2 regions of the Sporosarcina sp. USHLN248 genome follow, and region 2 is predicted to be linked to the other one. Evidence: a T-box and tRNA genes for the amino acid it is inferred to sense, from the RefSeq annotation. Region 2 holds a T-box; the other holds one or more tRNA genes.
The links. A T-box is a leader RNA that pairs with one kind of tRNA and senses whether it is charged. The one in region 2 lies ahead of ileS (isoleucine--tRNA ligase), so its partner is inferred to be a tRNA-Ile.
Positions count from the first base shown of each region.

Region 1: it has a tRNA-Ile gene. The T-box ahead of ileS (isoleucine--tRNA ligase) is inferred to sense a tRNA for this amino acid. The anticodon was not compared.

Region 1 covers NZ_JBBCZC010000016.1:1,293-11,279, forward strand. The annotation lists tRNA gene WFH04_RS08195 (tRNA-Pro) at 1-14, shown strand, start outside; tRNA gene WFH04_RS08200 (tRNA-Ala) at 21-96, shown strand; tRNA gene WFH04_RS08205 (tRNA-Met) at 115-188, shown strand; tRNA gene WFH04_RS08210 (tRNA-Ile) at 197-273, shown strand; tRNA gene WFH04_RS08215 (tRNA-Ser) at 295-387, shown strand; tRNA gene WFH04_RS08220 (tRNA-Met) at 569-643, shown strand; tRNA gene WFH04_RS08225 (tRNA-Asp) at 647-722, shown strand; tRNA gene WFH04_RS08230 (tRNA-Phe) at 809-884, shown strand; tRNA gene WFH04_RS08235 (tRNA-Gly) at 891-964, shown strand; tRNA gene WFH04_RS08240 (tRNA-Ile) at 966-1,042, shown strand; tRNA gene WFH04_RS08245 (tRNA-Asn) at 1,046-1,120, shown strand; tRNA gene WFH04_RS08250 (tRNA-Ser) at 1,130-1,220, shown strand; tRNA gene WFH04_RS08255 (tRNA-Glu) at 1,228-1,299, shown strand; gene WFH04_RS08260 (TraR/DksA C4-type zinc finger protein) at 1,345-2,076, opposite strand; gene WFH04_RS08265 (1,4-dihydroxy-2-naphthoate polyprenyltransferase) at 2,253-3,164, opposite strand; gene WFH04_RS08270 (isochorismate synthase) at 3,452-4,837, shown strand; gene menD (2-succinyl-5-enolpyruvyl-6-hydroxy-3-cyclohexene-1-carboxylic-acid synthase) at 4,830-6,542, shown strand; gene menH (2-succinyl-6-hydroxy-2,4-cyclohexadiene-1-carboxylate synthase) at 6,535-7,365, shown strand; gene menB (1,4-dihydroxy-2-naphthoyl-CoA synthase) at 7,377-8,195, shown strand; gene WFH04_RS08290 (o-succinylbenzoate--CoA ligase) at 8,258-9,706, shown strand; gene WFH04_RS08295 (metal ABC transporter solute-binding protein, Zn/Mn family) at 9,787-9,987, opposite strand, start outside.
Region 2 covers NZ_JBBCZC010000009.1:34,728-44,714, reverse strand. The annotation lists gene ileS (isoleucine--tRNA ligase) at 1-900, opposite strand, end outside; T-box leader at 1,000-1,212, opposite strand; gene WFH04_RS05400 (DivIVA domain-containing protein) at 1,266-1,772, opposite strand; gene WFH04_RS05395 (YlmH family RNA-binding protein) at 1,861-2,637, opposite strand; gene WFH04_RS05390 (YggT family protein) at 2,687-2,977, opposite strand; gene WFH04_RS05385 (cell division protein SepF) at 3,005-3,454, opposite strand; gene WFH04_RS05380 (YggS family pyridoxal phosphate-dependent enzyme) at 3,451-4,152, opposite strand; gene WFH04_RS05375 (PRC-barrel domain-containing protein) at 4,367-4,609, opposite strand; gene sigG (RNA polymerase sporulation sigma factor SigG) at 4,743-5,525, opposite strand; gene sigE (RNA polymerase sporulation sigma factor SigE) at 5,620-6,327, opposite strand; gene WFH04_RS05360 (sigma-E processing peptidase SpoIIGA) at 6,317-7,171, opposite strand; gene ftsZ (cell division protein FtsZ) at 7,355-8,512, opposite strand; gene ftsA (cell division protein FtsA) at 8,555-9,838, opposite strand.

The DNA.
Region 1 (9,987 bases), on a different contig from region 2:
TGTCTTCCCGACCACTTCATGGGGCCTTAGCTCAGCTGGGAGAGCGCCTGCCTTGCACGCAGGAGGTCAGCGGTTCGATCCCGCTAGGCTCCACCAATATAATATATTTTACCCGGCGGCGTAGCTCAGCTGGCTAGAGCGTACGGTTCATACCCGTAAGGTCGGGGGTTCGATCCCCTCTGCCGCCATCCTTGAAGGACCTTTAGCTCAGTTGGTTAGAGCAGACGGCTCATAACCGTCCGGTCGCAGGTTCGAGTCCTGCAAGGTCCACCACTACTTGAATAGATTTCTTACGGAGGAATACCCAAGTCCGGCTGAAGGGATCGGTCTTGAAAACCGACAGGGGTGTTAAAGCCCGCGGGGGTTCGAATCCCTCTTCCTCCGCCATTCTTTTCATCATTGTGGTTAATATATAGGAAAATACGAAAGTTACAACTAATATTATCGTGGGGTAGAGCAAATCACATAACGCAGAATGTGATTTGTGAAATTTACCAAAAGGAAATTTCAACTAACTCCCATAAACAGCTGAATGCGTAGGATTTTAAAATCTTACAACTAATATTATCGCGGGGTGGAGCAGTGGTAGCTCGTCGGGCTCATAACCCGAAGGTCGCAGGTTCAAATCCTGCCCCCGCAACCAAAAGGTCCCGTGGTGTAGCGGTTAACATGCCTGCCTGTCACGCAGGAGATCGCCGGTTCGATCCCGGTCGGGACCGCCATTATTATTTTTTACATAACTTATTGATTTGAAGAATAGCGAATTTCTTAAGTAGATAGAGAAATAATGCTTCTACAAGTCCTATGTGGCTCAGTAGCTCAGTCGGTAGAGCAAAGGACTGAAAATCCTTGTGTCGGCGGTTCGATTCCGTCCTGAGCCACCATTCTTTGCGGGTGTAGTTTAGTGGTAAAACCTCAGCCTTCCAAGCTGATGATGAGGGTTCGATTCCCTTCACCCGCTCCATGGGCCTATAGCTCAGCTGGTTAGAGCGCACGCCTGATAAGCGTGAGGTCGGTGGTTCGAGTCCACTTAGGCCCACCATATTCCGCAGTAGCTCAGTGGTAGAGCAATCGGCTGTTAACCGATCGGTCGTAGGTTCGAGTCCTACCTGCGGAGCCAATTTTATACGGGGAAGTACTCAAGTGGCTCAAGAGGCGCCCCTGCTAAGGGCGTAGGTCGCGAAAGCGGCGCGAGGGTTCGAATCCCTCCTTCTCCGCCATATTGTTGGCCCCTTGGTCAAGCGGTTAAGACACCGCCCTTTCACGGCGGTAACACGGGTTCGAATCCCGTAGGGGTCATATTGAAAAAAGCGACATTCAAAATTGAATGTCGCTTTTTTTATATTAGTCATTTAGGTAACTGTCTTTCCGATGATATGGTATATCTCCGAGAGGAGATTCGATTCCTTCATCATCTAATCTTTCCTCATATTCTTCCGATATCTCGGATTTAACGAAACCGCGGGATTGTCCAGTAATGTCCGTGCTGACAAATTCCTCCATTTCCTCCGCCGCGCCATCCATGATCTTATCATCATATAAAGTATTATAGTCATCATGATCCCCTGTAAAGTCTGATGGTGTTTCCGATGTCCCTGACTTCGCTATTTCCTGAAAACTGTCTTCACTATCACGTGCGATGCCTTTGCGTCGGTCTGCAAAGGAATTCGGTCTTGCCATGATCAATATGTCCTTTTCTGAAGGACGATCATGTGCTATTTGTTGCTCGGTGGTATGTTCTTTGCATCGTGTGGCGTAAGGAATTGCTTCTAATCGTTCTAAAGGAATTTCCTCATCACATATCTCACATCTCCCATATGTCCCGTCCTGAATTGCCTGAAGGGCAATGTCTACCTTTTCTACTTCATCATTAGCGTGTATATTTAGCGCTAGGTCTTTTTGGCGCTCGTATAATTCAGTTCCCATGTCGCCAGGATGATTGTCATACATCGATAATTCTCCTACTTCATCTTGAGCGCTGCCTTTTAGATCTGATTCTTCTTCAGTCTTTGTTAATTCTTTCTTTAATTTCAACAATTCATTTTTAAAGTTGTTTATTTGTGTATTTGATAACATGCTTCGCACATCCTTTTCATTAGTGACGTTAGTATGGACATTGGTGGTGTTGTTCATATCCAATAATTCGTAGCAATTTTGTTTATCAATTCCCTTTTTGTTGACCTGTTTAAACCTGTTTTAAAACATAATAAAGCCGACGTTATATTAACGTCGGCCTACTAGAAATTTATATTTTATAATAAATAGCCAATCAGGATCCCGATACCTAATAGTAATCCGAACAATGTGTTTGTAACGGCTGTATTTTTCATTGCAGGCATAACTTCCAGAGGCAAAGTATGTTTGCGAAAAGTAGCGATCGCTTTAATTGGTTTCGCCACGCTTAAGAATACTAATAAAGACCATGGTGTAAGTTGTCCAGTTATAATTAGAACGATAATCCATAAATAAGAGACGATAAAGAAAGCAGACAGGATGGAAATCGCGTTGTTTCTTCCTACAAGAATCGCGAGTGTCTTTCTGCCACCTTCCTTGTCCCCCTCTAAATCGCGAATATTATTAGACATCATAATTGCAGCGACTAAAAGCATGCTTGGAACAGAAATGAGGACCGCTTCAGTGGTTACGGTTCCTGTTTGTATATAGAAAGCAATCAATATTAACAGCATTCCCATTACAAAACCGGATACCAATTCTCCAAACGGAGTGTATGCAATCGGATAAGGGCCACCGGTATATAAGTAACCGATTAACATGGAAATCAAACCGACGATAGCTAACATCCACGAGGTTTGCATGCAAATATACACGCCGATTATGATGGCAATTGCGTAGAATGTAAGTGCGATATTTAAGACGGTTTTTGCTTTGACACCATTTCGCACAATTGTTCCGCCTATACCAACTGAATGCTCTGTATCCAGGCCTCTAACGAAATCATAGTATTCGTTAAACATATTGGTAGCCATTTGAATGAGCAGGCTTGCTGATAGCATTGCAATAAATAAAAGGAAATGTACATCACCGTACGTTAAGGCAATCATTGTACCTAAAAATACTGGGGCAAACGCAGCAGTCAACGTATGTGGACGTGTCAACTGCCACCAAATTCTCCATCCAGTGTCAGCTTTAATGGTTTGTTGCAAATTATTTCGCTCCTATCTCATTTAACTTGATACAGCAGATGCCACTTTCTATAAGCAGCGAGTAGCATGCTGTAATCGCATATTCAGAGGAAGGTTAGACTTCCCGCTCAACCATGTACTGGCCACCAAAGAATCGTGACGTTACATGGTTGATTGCATATACCATTGTACTTCAAAAGCGGGGATTAAGGTATCCCGTTTGCATTAAAAATGCTATCACTCCGATGTTTCGGTATAATAGAGATAAGAAAGTTATTCTTACTTACACATAATAAGGAGCGAAAACAATGAGTCGGAAGTTGACCGATAGCCATACTATGAAAAATACTATCAATTCTCCCTATACTCGTTTTTTTACTGAAACGATTGAGGTTGGGAGGATGTCGCCGTTCGCTTTTTTTGAAGCGGGATTTCAAAAATATAAAGAGGAACGTTTTTATTGGCAAAATGCCGATCAGACGTTAACTTTGGTTGGCATAGGACATGCTGTTACGTTAACAAGCGACTTGCATGAAGAGCGATATAAGGATATTTCTAACCAATGGAACGGCTTATGCAATACGTTGATAAAGGAAGAGGAAGATGCTGCCCCAATCTTGTTTGGCGGTTTTTCTTATGATCCGAATCAAGTACTTCAATCGGAATGGAATCAATTCCCTTCTGCTTATTTTGCTGTGCCTTCTTTTCAGCTGAAAATTGAAGATGGAAGATCATACGTATCGATTAATTTAGTGACGGATAAACCGGAGGCTTCTTTGGAATTTGAATGGCTACGGCAAGAAAGAGATCGTTTAATCCATCTTGCTCAAGTGAAGGAGTTTTCATTCCAATACGATAATCCGATCGTTTCAATGGAGGAGCGGGGAAAAGATCGTTATATAGAAGCTGTCAATAATGTTACAAGTCTTATTCAAAGCGGAAAGGCAGATAAAGTCGTCATTGCGAGGAGTCTTGTGTTGCATTTTGAACAAGAACTGTCCGCCGTTGCAGCACTTTATGCAATTTCAAATGAACAACAGGAGAGTTATCAATTTGCATTGCAGCATAATGATTGTCTTTTCTTTGGTGCTACACCTGAACGCTTAATTGAGATGAAGAATGGAAAAGTCCTTTCAGCATGTGTTGCGGGCTCGATTCGACGAGGCAACTCAGCAGAAGAAGACAAGCAATTAGGGGAAGCCTTACTTGCTGATCCAAAAAACAGGGAAGAACATCATTACGTAGTGGAAATGATTTCAAAAGTGTTCCGTACACATTGCCAACAAGTAGTTGTCCCTAAAAATCCTAAGTTGATGAAAATTAGAGATATCCAACATTTATATACACCTGTTGAAGGGGAAATAGCGAGTGAAAGTGATATTTTCACACTTGTGAAGGCACTTCATCCTACACCTGCGTTAGGCGGAGTCCCGACTTCAGCTGCAATGGAGATAATTCGACAAGAGGAAGGAATGGACAGGGGCTACTATGCAGCTCCAATCGGTTGGACAGACTCCTCTGGAAATGGTGAATTTGCAGTGGCTTTGCGTTCAGCGTTAATTAATGGAAAAGAGGCTTACTTATATGCAGGTGGAGGCATTGTAGCCGATTCAAATGCAGAAGATGAATATGACGAGACATGGGTAAAGTTCAGGCCAGTTTTACGCGCGCTTGGAGGACAGTTGAATGGATGATAAAAAAATTTTAACAGACCATGTGTTGCGATTGACAAACGCACTTTTAAACGCCGGTGTGGAGGCTGCTGTTATAAGTCCAGGCTCACGTTCCACCCCACTCGCTTATGCATTTGCAGCATCCAATGCTCTGAAAACCTATATGCAGATCGATGAACGCTCCGCTGCATATTTTGCATTAGGAATGGCAAAGGCATCAAATAAACCGGTCGTCCTGCTTTGCACTTCAGGAACAGCTGCGTCGAACTATCATCCGGCAATAACAGAAGCGTATTACGCTAAGATTCCACTTATTGCAATCACTGCAGATCGTCCCCACGAGTTAAGGGGAGTAGGAGCACCGCAGGCAATTGACCAATTGAATTTATACGGTAAACACGTTAAATTCAGCGTTGACTTACCGTTGCCTGATGAGCATCCGGCAATAGCTGATTTCTTGGATCGACATATTCAAAGAGCTGTTTCAACTGCGATGACAAGTCCTGCTGGTCCGGTTCATTTGAATGTCCCTTTGCGAGAACCATTGCTCATTGATTTTGAAAGGAAAATCGCTCCGTCGACTTTCGTTGAAAGCGTTAAAGGAAAAATAGGGTTAAGTGAAGTACAAGTAAACCGTTTAAATGACCTGCTTTCAAATACGAAAAAAGGATTGTTTATTGCAGGTGAATTGCCGGTCGGCTTCGATCAAGATGCCTTTTGGACTTTCGCTAAGTCCCTTCAATGGCCCATCCTTTGTGACCCGCTCTCCAATTTGAGATCGAATGTGCCAGCAGATTGCAGGGATCTATGCATTGAACATTATGATGCACTTCTAAAAAGTGAATCCTTTTGCGGCCGTGCAGTGCCCGATACTGTAATTCGAATTGGAGCCCAACCAGTTTCTAAGCCTTTAACTTTGTTTTTAAGCAAAGCTAAGCCACCTGTCTTTGTAGCAGTTGATGAATCTCCGGAATTCCGCGATTCGATTGGTGTTGTGACGCATCATATCCAAGCGGCTCCCGAAGCACTATTCAATTTGAAAATAACTAGTGAACATGTTGCGTACAAAAAATTATGGATTTCCGCAAATGAAATTGCGTCAGAAGTAACTGCTCAATATACTGGTGACTTAGGTGATGAGGGGATCATAGTAAAAAGACTGCTTGAATTATTGCCTTCGGAAAGTGATGTTTTTGTTGGCAGCAGCATGCCAATTCGTGACGTGGATACATTTTTCAGCAAGACAAATAAGGATATTGCGCTATTCGCCAATCGGGGAACAAATGGCATTGATGGAGTTGTATCAAGTGCATTTGGTGTACAAGCTGTTCGAAAACGGAATTCGTTTTTATTAATTGGAGATTTATCTTTTTTGCATGATGTAAATGGATTAGCCATTTCTCGTTTTCAAGAGACTGATTTGACAATCGTCATTTTAAATAATGATGGTGGAGGTATTTTTTCATATTTGTCACAGGCAACGGTGCCGAATCATTTTGAAGAATTGTTTGGAACACCGACAGGGCTTACGTTCGAACATATCGCTGCGATGTATGATGCACAATATACGGCGGTACAGAATGCTGACCAGTTTTCGAATGAACTGCAGAAAGAGAAAACGAAACCTATACGAATCATAGAAGTATTCACAAGTCGGCCAGTAAATGTAAAAACTCATCGAGCTTATTGGACTGAAATTATAGAAAGACTTGATCGCAATGAATGAAATTTCTTTGAAAGTTCGCGGAGTAGACTATTATGTGGAAATAAGCGGTAAAGAAGATCAACCTTCGATCGTATTTTTACATGGCTTCACAGGATCGACTGCAACTTGGAATGAAGTCCGTTCGAAAATAGCTCATCAATATAGAACGATTGCCATTGATTTGATCGGTCACGGGAAAACTTCTGTGCCGGATGATCCTTCACGTTACACAATGGAGCAAATTGTAGAGGATTTACATTGCATCTTTAAGCAAATTGACTTAGATAAGTTTTCTTTAATAGGGTATTCTATGGGGGGCCGCGTTGCCCTCTCATACGCTATTGCTCATTCTGAAAGCTTGAATTCCTTACTATTAGAGAGCGCTTCACCGGGTTTAAAAAGTGAGGAACAAAGGGCTGAGAGAAGAAAAGCGGATGCAAAACTATCTGAGAAAATCATTAAGGAAGGCATTCATAGTTTTGTTGACCTTTGGGAGAATATTCCTTTATTTCATTCGCAGAAGCGCCTTTCCTCTGAAACGAAAAAGCAAATTAGAAACGAACGGTTGCAACAGCGAGAAAAAGGCTTGGCGAACAGTTTGTTAGGATACGGTACTGGAAGTCAACAGTCCAATTGGCAGTACTTGCATACATTGCATCTACCTGTTCTTTTAATAACAGGGCAATTGGATGAGAAGTTTGTAACTATTGCCCGGGAAATGAAAAAAGAAGCACCATTATTTCAGCATACTATTGTAGAAGATGCAGGACATGCAATTCATGTGGAAAAACCTAAGCAATTTGTTACAATAGTAGAGGAGTTTCTGAACGATTTAAAAATTTGAGGAGGAATAACATGACACGTCAATGGGAAACAATCCGTACATATGAGGATATTAAATATGAGAAGTACAACGGCATTGCAAAAGTGACGATCAACCGTCCTGAAGTGCGCAATGCGTTCCGTCCAAAAACAGTTATGGAAATGATCGATGCTTTTTCTCGGGCAAGAGACGATGAAAGCATTGGAGTTATCATTTTGACTGGCGAAGGAGAAAAGGCGTTCTGTTCAGGGGGCGACCAAAAAGTCCGTGGACACGGCGGCTATGTAGGGGATGATGAAATTCCACGTTTAAACGTATTGGACCTTCAACGTCTAATCCGTGTCATTCCTAAACCAGTAGTTGCGATGGTAGCAGGTTACGCAATTGGCGGAGGACATGTATTGCATGTTGTTTGTGACTTGACGATCGCTGCAGATAATGCCCGTTTCGGACAAACAGGCCCTAAAGTAGGTTCTTTTGATGCGGGGTATGGTTCCGGTTATTTGGCACGTATTATCGGTCATAAGAAAGCGAGAGAAATTTGGTATTTATGCCGTCAATACGACGCACAGCAAGCTCTTGATATGGGTCTTGTCAATACAGTCGTTCCTTATGAACAATTGGAAGACGAAACTGTCAAATGGTGTGAGGAAATGTTGGCGATGAGCCCGACTGCACTTCGTTTCATCAAGGCAGCTATGAATGCAGATACAGATGGACTTGCTGGTCTTCAACAAATGGCAGGAGATGCAACACTTCTTTACTATACAACTGACGAAGCGAAAGAAGGACGCGATGCGTTCAAAGAGAAACGCAAACCGGACTTCGGTCAATTCCCACGCTTCCCTTAATCAATCATGAAAAACCGCCTTTTTCTAAGGCGGTTTTTCCTTAGGAAAGAGGAGATGTTTTTATGATTCCAAATTGGTTGTTACAGAGGGCATATTTAACGCCGGATAGAGTGGCATTGTCATTTGAACAACAGCAATGGACATTTCAGGAATTGCATGATGAGGCAATGCGCATTGCTCGGAAGCTATATGCAAATGGACTTCGTGAAGGTACGCGTGTTGCGCTTTTGGGGCCATCCAATGCACATATGATGTTCATGATTCACGGATGCCTATTAGGAAGTATTGAAATTGTCATGATCAATAGCAGATTGTCTGAAAAGGAAATTGCTTATCAGTTATTGGATTCTGAAGCAGAAGCCATTATTGTTGAAGATTCACTTGCGGAAAAGCTGCAAACAATTGATCGTAAAAAGTTGTTATTTTCATTTATTGCTTCTTCTGAGGAAATCGATTTTACCCCAATCAATACATGGAAAGCCGAACAAACCATTACAATCATGTACACATCGGGTACGACAGGTTTTCCGAAAGGTGTTCGGCAAACTGTAGGAAATCATACATCCAATGCATTGTCGTCCGTCTTGAATTTAGGCCTTTCGGAAAATGATGTATGGCTTTGTACAACACCGCTTTTTCATATTAGTGGATTTTCAATCATCGTCAGGTCCTTGTTATATGGCATGGGCATTAGGCTCTATGAAAAGTTCGACGCGATCGAGGCGGCTGAGGAAATTCAAAAAGGCTCGGTGACAAGAATGTCCGTAGTTGCAAATAGCTTGGATCGTATTTTACGTGAAATGGAAAAAAGCGAAATGTTCGCGCATCCTAATTTCCAAACGATGTTAGCTGGAGGGGGCCCGCTGCCGATCGATTATTTAAGGCGTGCAGAAAAACGTGGCATAGCTGTCTTGCAAACATATGGGATGACGGAAACAAGTTCACAAACAGCGACATTATCCGCAGATGATGCACTTAGAAAAATAGGCTCAGCTGGAAAACCGCTCTTTTTTAATCAAATTAAAATAAGGGATGCCGAAAAGCCGATGCAGCATGGGGAAGTAATGATTGCAGGACCGCATGTGACACCAGGCTATGTCGGCAGGTTTGCCGATCGAAACCCGTTAGAAGATGGTTGGCTCCCTACCGGGGATATCGGTTATATGGATCATGAAGGCTATTTGTATATTGTAGATCGACGTTCTGATTTAATTATTTCTGGAGGAGAGAACATTTATCCAGCCGAAATAGAAAATGTACTCGTTTCCCACCCATCCGTATTGGAAGCTGGGGTGTGCGGGCAGGAAGATGAGAAATGGGGCAGTGTACCAATCGCTTTTTTAGTTTGTAAAGAACCGATTGAAAAAGAAGAAATTGAAAAGTTTTGTTTAGAAAGATTAGCAAAATTTAAAGTGCCAAAATCGTTTTATATAGTTGACGAGCTTCCACGCAACGCTTCTAATAAATTGATGAGAAGGGAATTGAAGCATTTCAGAAAAAGGCCGCTCTAATAAACGTTTTTTTGCATGGCTGTTGCTATTCAAAAAGGACATAACATCTTAACTCGTTATGTCCTTTACTTGACCTTCAATTATTTTGAAAGAGCTTTTTCAAACACTTTTAAATTTCGTTCCATCAATGAGAAATAGTTCTCTTCATTTGCAATGTCTTCTTCCGTTAACACTCCTAAATTGTGCAATGTTAATGATTCGGCGCCAATTTCTTTACGGATTACTTCCGTTAGCTTAGAAGAAATATTTTGTTCAAATAAAATATAACGGACGTTTTGGTC
Region 2 (9,987 bases):
TAGTGGATGTTTTGCGATAACGCGTTCCAATTCTGCCCCTTTTAACTCGCGGATCACTTTGTAGTCATCCCAACCAATTTCATTCGCGACGTGTTCCAATAAATCTTTTGCTAATAAGAATTTTTGGCCATCGACTTCAACAATCGCATATGTGAATTCCGGATGAACAGAAATGCCAAGGTTAGCAGGAATCGTCCACGGCGTTGTCGTCCAAATGATGATCCTTACATCTTCTTCTACGACTCCTAAGCCGTCTTTAATTGGAAATGCTACATAGATGGATGGGGACTTTTTATCTTTATATTCAATTTCCGCTTCTGCCAATGCGGATTCACTTGACGGAGACCAGTATACCGGCTTTAATCCTTTATAGATGTACCCCTTTTTCGCCATCTCGCCAAACACTTGAATTTGTCTTGACTCGAATTCCGGTTTCAAAGTGATATAAGGATTTTCCCAATCTCCGCGCACGCCGATCCGCTTAAATGCCGCGCGTTGATTATCGATTTGCCCATAGGCGTATTCTTCACACATTTTACGGAACTCAGCTACCGTCAATTCTTTACGGTTTACCCCTTTATTGACAAGTGCCTGCTCGATTGGCAAACCATGTGTATCCCAGCCTGGAACATACGGCGCATGAAAGCCCGACATCGATTTATAGCGGACAATCATATCTTTCAGCACTTTATTTAACGCATGGCCCATATGAAGATCTCCATTTGCGTACGGTGGTCCGTCATGCAAAACGAAAAATGGACGTCCTTTTGTCCGCTCTTGTACCTTTGCATAAATATCCATTTCATCCCATTTTGCTTGCATTTCAGGTTCCTTGTTCGGCAAATTGCCGCGCATCGGAAAATCCGTTTTCGGCATAAGCAACGTATCTTTGTAATCCATAGTCTTTTCCTCCTTTTATTTCAGTACAACTTGTTAAGCACTCAACGGGATCATTGAAAAACGACTTCAATAGACAAATAAAAAATCCCCGCCCCCCAAAAAAGGGACGAGGATTATTACTCGCGTTACCACCCTAGTTGCAACAAAAAACATATTCGTTGCCTCTCGAACACCATAACGGGGTGTTTCCGGGATTGCTTTTGGCAATCCAGCTCCAGAGTGATTTTCGTCAGCAATCCAATGACCGGGCTTTCACCATCCCCGGCTCGCTATACGTGAATTGAAGAGTACTCTCTCTTTCAATGCCTGTTTTATGTTATATGATCATTATTATATGCGCGTCGAAAATGAAAAGTCAAGCACGCTTATTCAAGATCTGCCGCTGCTTCCAATTGTTCTGTATCCGGTTCGTATTCAAGCAGCTCTTCCCAATCATCAGTCCGAATCATATCAAGTTGAGCTTCGATGAGCATCCGAAATCTGTTTCTAAAAACTTTCGATTGTTTTTTCAAGTCTTCAATTTCCATCGCAATTTTTCTTGCACGCGTCAACGCCTCATTGACGATACGGTCTGCATTTTTTTCGGCTTCTTTTATAATTAGTTTTGACTCTTGTACAGAATTGCGACGGACATCTTCCGCTGCTTCTTGTGCAATAAGAATCGACTTTTGCAATGTCTCTTCAATTGAATTGAAATGGGAAATTTTCTCTTTTGTTTCCTTCAGGTTATTTTTCAAAGCCTTGTTTTCTTCAAGGACGTTTTCATAATCCTTCATGATCTGTTCCAAAAACTCATTCACTTCGTCTTCATCATAACCCCGGAATCCGCGGCTGAATTCTTTATTATGTATATCAAGTGGTGACAATGCCATCGAATGTTTCTCTCCCTTCCTTTATCCAATTCCATTATACATGCCACGCTGAAAGAAAACAGCAGTTTTCAACTGATTATCAGAAAAATCATGACAGTTTTCCTATCATGAGCCGAATCTTGTCTTTTTTTGTCCTCCCTTCGATCGAAACGATTTTAAACCGTCCGCCCCCCCTAACGGAAAGCATGTCCAGTTCATTTAACTCAAAAGATGTCTGCGTACGAACCGCATGATTCACTTTCACTTTTTCATTTTGAATATATGATGCCGCTTTTTGACGAGAACAATTGACAGCTGATGCAACAACTGCATCCAATCGAAGCGAACTAACAATATGTAGCTCTTCAACATATACATCACCACATTCGATCAATCGATCGACGGAATGCACTTCTTCAATGCGCACATTCGACTTGCCGATCGAAGTGAAGTTTGCACGCAAATAATCTTTCATTTCCTCTGCTGCCGCGAATTGCACTACATCGTCTTGTAGCCTAATATCTCCGAACTTAGACCTGTCTATCCCGAGCGACATGAGTGAGCCTAAAACATCTTTATGTTTTAACGTCATGAATTTTGATGGATAATTTACAGAGAAAACCTTCGTTTGGAAGTCTTCTGGTTCCGGCACAAAGTAATCAGGATAAATTAACATCCTTTTACGTTCAGCATCAGCAAATGCACCTGAGCCTGCTATAGAAAGCCTCGCGCTTCTAACAATTGATTCGATAATAAACTGCTGTCGCGGATCTAAAAAGCCTGTTAGCTTGGGAGTATACGAATCCTCCACCTCTCGCACATAGCTGGCCGCCATCTCGATGAAAGGCTGTTCTTCTTTTCTGAAATGCTGCAGTATTGCTTCCATCATGCTGTCTCTCCAATTCAAAATGCCATTCAATTGATAGAAAAAAATCTCACATAAGTGAGATATAAATTAATTTATATACTTCAAAAATCCCTCTTCTGATCAAATATTGCAGAACAAATATTGCAACGATCGGCGAAAGATCAATCATTCCTAAAGGAGGAATGAACTTTCTGAAGAACCCTAAGTATGGTTCGGCGATTTTCCCTAAAAGCTGGCCGAATTTTGTTTCCCTCGATGCAGGAACCCACGACATTAAAATATAAATGATTAACAGTATGGAATAAATGTCAAGGACCTGAACTAAAATATTGTACACCATATTAAGAATAGCTATCATCTTTTAAAGTACACCTCATCCTATGTTCTATCTTTCAAAATAATCCGAGATGGAGCCGGCCACCTCAACATTTTCTGGTACACATAGGAAAATGTCCGTTCCGATCCTCTGGATGTCGCCGCTAAGTGCGTACACCGTTCCGCTTAAAAAGTCGATAATTCGAATGCCTTGGTCTCTTTCAATCCGTTGCAAATTGACGACCACCGCACGTTTATTGAGCAAATGCTCCGAGATGTCTTGTGCTTCCGCATATACTCGAGGTTCGAAAAGAACAACTTTTGACGATTTTTGAATGCTTTGCAAACTAACGACATTTGGTTTTTGCTGCGTTTCCACAATCGGCTGCTGTTTACGCACAGCCGCTTTCTTCGGGTTCTCTTGAACTGCTTGCTGCTGAGCTGCAGGCTGCTCTGTTGTTGCAGCTTCCTCTTCTTCATCTAAATAAAACCATTTTTCGAATCGTTTTTTCATGCTCATACGTCTCCCTCGCTCTCTGTCCCGACTAATGCCGTTCCGATTCTAACATGAGTGGCACCTTCTTCAATTGCAATCACATAATCATTAGACATACCCATCGATAATTGCGTACATGGAGCATGGCCAAATTGCTTAGAGGAGATTTCATCACGCAATTTACGCAATGACCGAAAGACATTACGGATCAAATCCTCATCTTTCGTAAATGGAGCCATTGTCATTAAACCAATGACACGGATTTTATCGTAATTCGACAATTCTTCAATGAATGACAGCAGTTCATCTGGATGAAGGCCGGATTTCGATTCTTCACCAGAAACATTTACTTGCACAAAGCATTGTACGATTTTCTCTGCTCGTTTTTGTATTTCTTTTGCAATGCTCATTCTGTCTAAAGAATGTAAAACGTCAATTTCATTTATAATGTCTTTTACTTTTCTACTTTGAACGTTTCCGATAAAATGCCATTTTACATTGTCATCGCGGATTTCCGATCGCTTTGAAAGTAGGCCATCCGGACGGTTTTCGCCTACATTCTTAATCCCTGCATTTATCGCTTCTTTTGTTCTCTTCGCAGAAACTTGTTTCGTTACAGCTACTATGCTCAGATCTTCTCGTTTCCGGCCAGCTCGTTCACAAGCGGCATGAATATGTTCTTCAATTAGACTTATACGTTGTTGAATCGTATCCAATACCATCACTACTTTTCATATTATATAAAATTGAGAAACCGCATTACCTGTCGCTTCCCGCTTTGACATTGAAAGTGCAAATCGCCAAAAACCATTTGAAAACATAGCTTCGCATTTGTCCACAAAGCCGTTCGGTATAACAGGTCCGCAAAATTGCAGTTTCATAATTATACTTTGCTTTATTGTATCAAGTGATGGATCACTTATCAATTAGAAGTCTTTAATTATCGGACTTCTTTCCCACTAATACAATATCTTTTCCTATTGTCAGCACTTCATGGTATTTAATTTGCTTCATATCTTTCACTTTTGAATCCATAAAAAAGGATCTCTCCGCCCCACCAACATGTATACTTTCTAACTTTCCATTTTTAATGTCTACAGAGGCATCTTGAACGTACCCTAAAAAAGAACCTTTTTTTACTTCAATTACTTCTTTTTTTTGAAACTCCGAAAATCTCATCTCATTTCCCCTTTCCGCTTGTTATGATCAATTCTTTAGCATTCAGTAATAACTTGCAAATCCTACTTTAAGATATGCGAAACTGACGAAAAAAACGCAATGCATATTTTATGCATTGCGCGGGTGCACGTCATCATTTCTTTTCCATATTTTCACGAACAATTTGAATCGCATTTTTTTCAAGCCTTGAAATCTGCGCTTGCGAGATCCCTAATTCCTTAGCGATTTCCGTTTGTGTCTGTCCTAAATAAAAACGTTTTGACAAAATTAATTGTTGGCGATCTGTCATTTTAGATACAGTGTCTTTTACGGAGACATATGTGAGCCAGCGTTCTTCCGAAACCCTCGTATCTTGCAGTTGATCCATTATATAGACAGGATCTCCGCCTTCCCCATTCATTGGCTCGTGGAGTGACATCGGATCTTGGATGGCGTCAAGGGCAAATAATATATCATCTTCCGGAATGCCCGTCACTTCGGCCAAATCCGATATTTTTGGTTCCTTCTGATGTTCATTGACAAATTGTTCCTTAGCGCGGATCGCTTTATAAGCTATATCCCTCAAAGATCTGGACACTCTAATTGCATGGTGGTCTCGTAAATGCCTTTTAATTTCCCCAATGATCATTGGCACCGCATAAGTGGAAAAACGCACATTATGCTTCAAATCGAAATTATCGATTGATTTTAAGAGACCAATACATCCTACTTGAAAAAGGTCGTCCGCTTGTTCCCCCCGATAAGTAAACCTTTGAACAAGACTTAGGACCAATCGCAAGTTCCCGATGACTAACTCTTCCCTTGCCGATTCGTCACCATTTTGAAGCCGGATAAACGTTTCCCTCATCACTTCATTCGACAGTAATGGCAAATTGGACGTATCGATACCGCATATTTCTACTCTTGTACGTATCATTCGCTTTTCCTCCGCATTCTGTAGATGACTGTAGGAAATAGTCTGTCCATGCGTTTTAAGAATATGCGGGAAAACGATTCGCCAATTTCAACCATCAGGCAATCGGGTGATTGAGACGATCACGTAAATCAGAAATAATTTTCTTCTCTAATCGAGAAATATAGGATTGTGAAATGCCCAATAGTTCCGCTACTTCCTTTTGAGTCATTTCGATCTGTCCAGTCAAGCCAAATCGACATTCCATAATATATCGTTCACGCTCATCCAATGTGCTAATCGCTTCAATCATATGTTGCCTTTCCAGTTTTTTCTCTACATCATCAATAATAATATGCTCATCTGTGCCCAATATATCTGAAAGCAATAATTCATTTCCGTCAGCATCAGAATTCAAGGGTTCGTCGAAAGAAATCTCAGACTTCGTGCGATTCGTTTTACGCAAATGCATTAATATTTCATTTTCGATACAACGAGAGGCATATGTAGCCAATTTAATATTTTTATCGCTTTTAAAAGTCTCAATGGCTTTTATAAGCCCGATTGTCCCTATACTGATCAAATCCTCAATATGTGTATTTGTATTATCAAAACGACGGGCAATATAGACGACTAATCTAAGATTTTTTTCAATTAGCGTGTCTCTTGCATCCATATCACCTTCCATGAAAGCACGAATCGCTTTTGCCTCTTCATCTCTCGATAACGGCCGTGGAAGCGACTCATGTCCTCCTATATAATACGTTCCTCCTTTCTTGAAGAAACTTTTTACGACTGCAAACCACTTTTTTAAACTATGCCACATGAACCGTTCCTCCCTCATTCTTTAGTGATTCCAATGCGGATACGTGTAAAATCGCTTCTGCTCCTTCAGGATAGCGCCGATCTTGCTCTGTCAAGACGATATAGCCCGATTGCAGTTTATCGCCACTGTCGATTTTCCAACAATCAAACTTAAAGCCGACTACCCAGGATGACCCAGATACAGTTTGAAGCTTGACTAGCCTCAATTGTTTTTGAGATGTTTCCGGAAAACTTCGCAAATCAGGAATGCCTTTCGGATCGAATGCTTGTAACGGTCCTTTGAGTTCTTCTGGCATATACGGTTCAACTACCCGATAAGATACGAAATGTACTGGATATCCAGTAAGAGGCTCAGTGCAGCTATTCCCTGTATCAATAAAACCCTCTACAGCAAATTCCTGTTGCCAAATCGACAGGGTTGTAGATACACGATACGAGGAAAGATGGCGGGCTTTTCTTACATCAAGCCATTTGACCTTCAAAAATAATAAGGACACATACGCAATGGATGCATAAATGAAAACAGAGAATAGGTCGTCTTGAAACGTCACTTTATTTATAAAGAACGTTAAAAGCCCTCCAGCAAACATAGCACCGATCAATACGATAACTGACGTTTTCTTCCACGTCTCAATTGTTTTTCCGAAAGCAATACCAGTCATCCCGATAAAAGTAAAAAACAAAATAATAAATGACGATGAGAACAAAGTGACCGGTAACGCACCTACAAAAGAAGCGAACAATAATCGTCCGCGGGAAGCCTGTGCATGACAAATCTTATTGGCGAACAATAGGATTGCAAAATTGAAAACCATATTAATGCCCACGATAATTTCCCCATACATCAGGCCGCCCTCCTTGACCAACAGAATAACACTTGGCCAATGAAATGTTTGTCGGAATGAAGATTTATTTTCATAAAAAATTCGACAGAAAATACCGTGAAAAGTAAAAAGCCTTCAAGCTTGTCCGTAATGGACTTGCCTAAAGGCTTAACACTCAATAGTATATATTCAACGTTCAGCAGCTTATCGTCTTTGGCGATTCCGCAAAAATGTCGGAATGTCCAATGCGTCTTCTTGTTGATTGTTCTGCTGCCGAGTCGGTTCCGGTTGCTGGAACTGTGGAGTTTCCTCTCTGCGCGTATGTGTTTGCGGTGCAGATTGTTGAGGTTCTCTTTGACGAATTGAACCAAAATTGGAAGCTTTCGTTGTTTTCCCTTGGCTCAATTGCTCCTCACTAAACCCAGTTGCAATTACTGTTACTAAAATTTCGTCTTTCAAATCATCGTTAATGACGGATCCGAAAATCATATTTACCTCTTCATCCGATGCAGAAGCTACAATATCCGCCGCTTCTTGTACTTCGAAAAGGCTTAAGTTGGAGCCGCCCGTAATATTCATAAGAACACCTTTAGCCCCATCAATCGACGTTTCAAGCAACGGACTGGAAATCGCCTTCTTCGCAGCTTCTGACGCTCGGTTTTCGCCCGTCGACATACCGATCCCCATAAGAGCTGATCCTTTATTGGACATAATTGTCTTGACGTCTGCAAAGTCCAAGTTAATGAGTCCTGGAACTGCGATCAAGTCGGAAATACCTTGTACCCCTTGTCGAAGTACATTGTCCGCTTCCCTGAACGCTTCAAGCATCGGCGTATTTTTATCAACAATTTCTAACAGCTTATCATTCGGAATAACAATTAACGTATCTACAGATTCTTTCATTGCTGCAATGCCGCCGATTGCTTGTGTTGAGCGTTTCCGGCCTTCAAACGTGAATGGACGAGTTACGACACCTACAGTCAATGCACCTAAGTCCTTTGCAACTTGTGCAATTACAGGTGCTGCACCAGTACCCGTGCCGCCTCCCATTCCTGCTGTAACGAAGACCATGTCCGCGCCACGCAAAGCCTCTTCGATTTGCTCTTTACTTTCTTCGGCAGCTTTTTTACCGACTTCCGGATTTGCACCTGCACCTAATCCACGAGTCAACTTTGCACCGATCTGTAATTTCACTTCTGCATTGGATAAATTAAGGGCTTGGGCATCCGTGTTCACTGCAATGAATTCTACACCTTGCACGCCATGCTCAATCATTCTGTTGACCGCGTTATTTCCTCCACCACCAACCCCAATCACCTTAATGACTGCGAGTGAATCAATATTCGTATCAAAATCCAGCATTTTCTCTCCTCCTAATCCCTGTCAGACCATTTTCAATTTGTGTCATTCAAAAAAACCATCAAAGAATCGCTTAGTCCTGCTCATGAAGTTCGGTTTCTTCTCCTTATCCCTAAGGGGAGCTTTCTTTTTCACAGAGGGAGAATACTCCAATTCATCCGGAAGACTCGCAGTTTGTGATTCTGTATCAATACCAAAATACGTATCTTCCATATTAGCATAACGAATGAGGCCAACCGCAGTAGAATACATCGGTTCGCGCACTCCAATATATTCCGGAGTATGAATTCGAACTCTTGTTTTCAATACATAGCGGGATAATTGCAAGATTCCTTCTAACTTCGTTGTACCACCTGTTAAAACTACTCCTCCCGGCAAATCCCGAATACCCATATGGTACAACTCTTCCAATACGAGGTCGAATAATTCTTCTAATCGGACGCCGATAATTTCCGATATGTATCTTTGGCTATATTGGTCTTTAGAATCAGCACCAATGACAGGAACTTCAAATAACTCATCATCCGATGCATCATCGTAAAAAGCATGTCCATACTGATGTTTAATCTTTCTTGCCTGTTCAGTAGGTGTTTTCAATATGATCGATAAATCTTTCGTAATGTGATCGCCACCAACAGGAATAACCGATGTGGAAATGAACCGGTTATCGCCAAATACGGCAATCGTCGTAGAACCTCCGCCAATATCGATGAATGCCGTTCCATGGTTCATCTCATCTTCTGTTAAAGCGAAAGTGCCGGCCGCCAAAGGTTGCAAATATATTTCCCTAATGACGAGTCCTGCACGCTCTACACAGCGCAAGATATTATGAACCAAAGTCTTTGATGTAGTAATCAAAGTGCCGTCCATTTCTAAACGGACTCCGATCATGCCGCGTGGGTCTTTAATTTCATCATAATCGTCAACGATAAATTGTTTTGGAATGATGTTCACAATTTCCTTTTCAGGCGGAACAGACATCACTTGCGCTGATTTTATGACACGATCCAAATCATCGTCTGTTATTTCCCTGTTCTCCGAGTTTACCGCTACAACGCCTTTGACATCTTGCAAATGCACTCCGTTAGCAGGTATTCCTAAAATGACCTCCCGGATTTGCATACCTGTCATCCGTTCAGCCTGATCAACCGCTTTACGAATGGACTGGACAGTCGCATCGATGTCGATGATCGTTCCTTTGCGGATGCCTGCCGATTGAACGTTACCGACCCCGATGACATGGAGGGACCCGCCATCCACTTCGCCGATTAATACTTTGACTGACGAAGATCCTATATCAAGTGAAACGTAAATTGTAGATTGACTCAATTTTGGCACCTCCTATTTCAGCCCTTATCATACATTCTATTGTATTATCGTCCCGTTGTCTAAATATTTTCGCCATCTATCGCTCAATTCCTTTCAATCGGGAAATTTAATCTTAATTAGCAAATACTTTTCACCTTTTTACAGGTAAA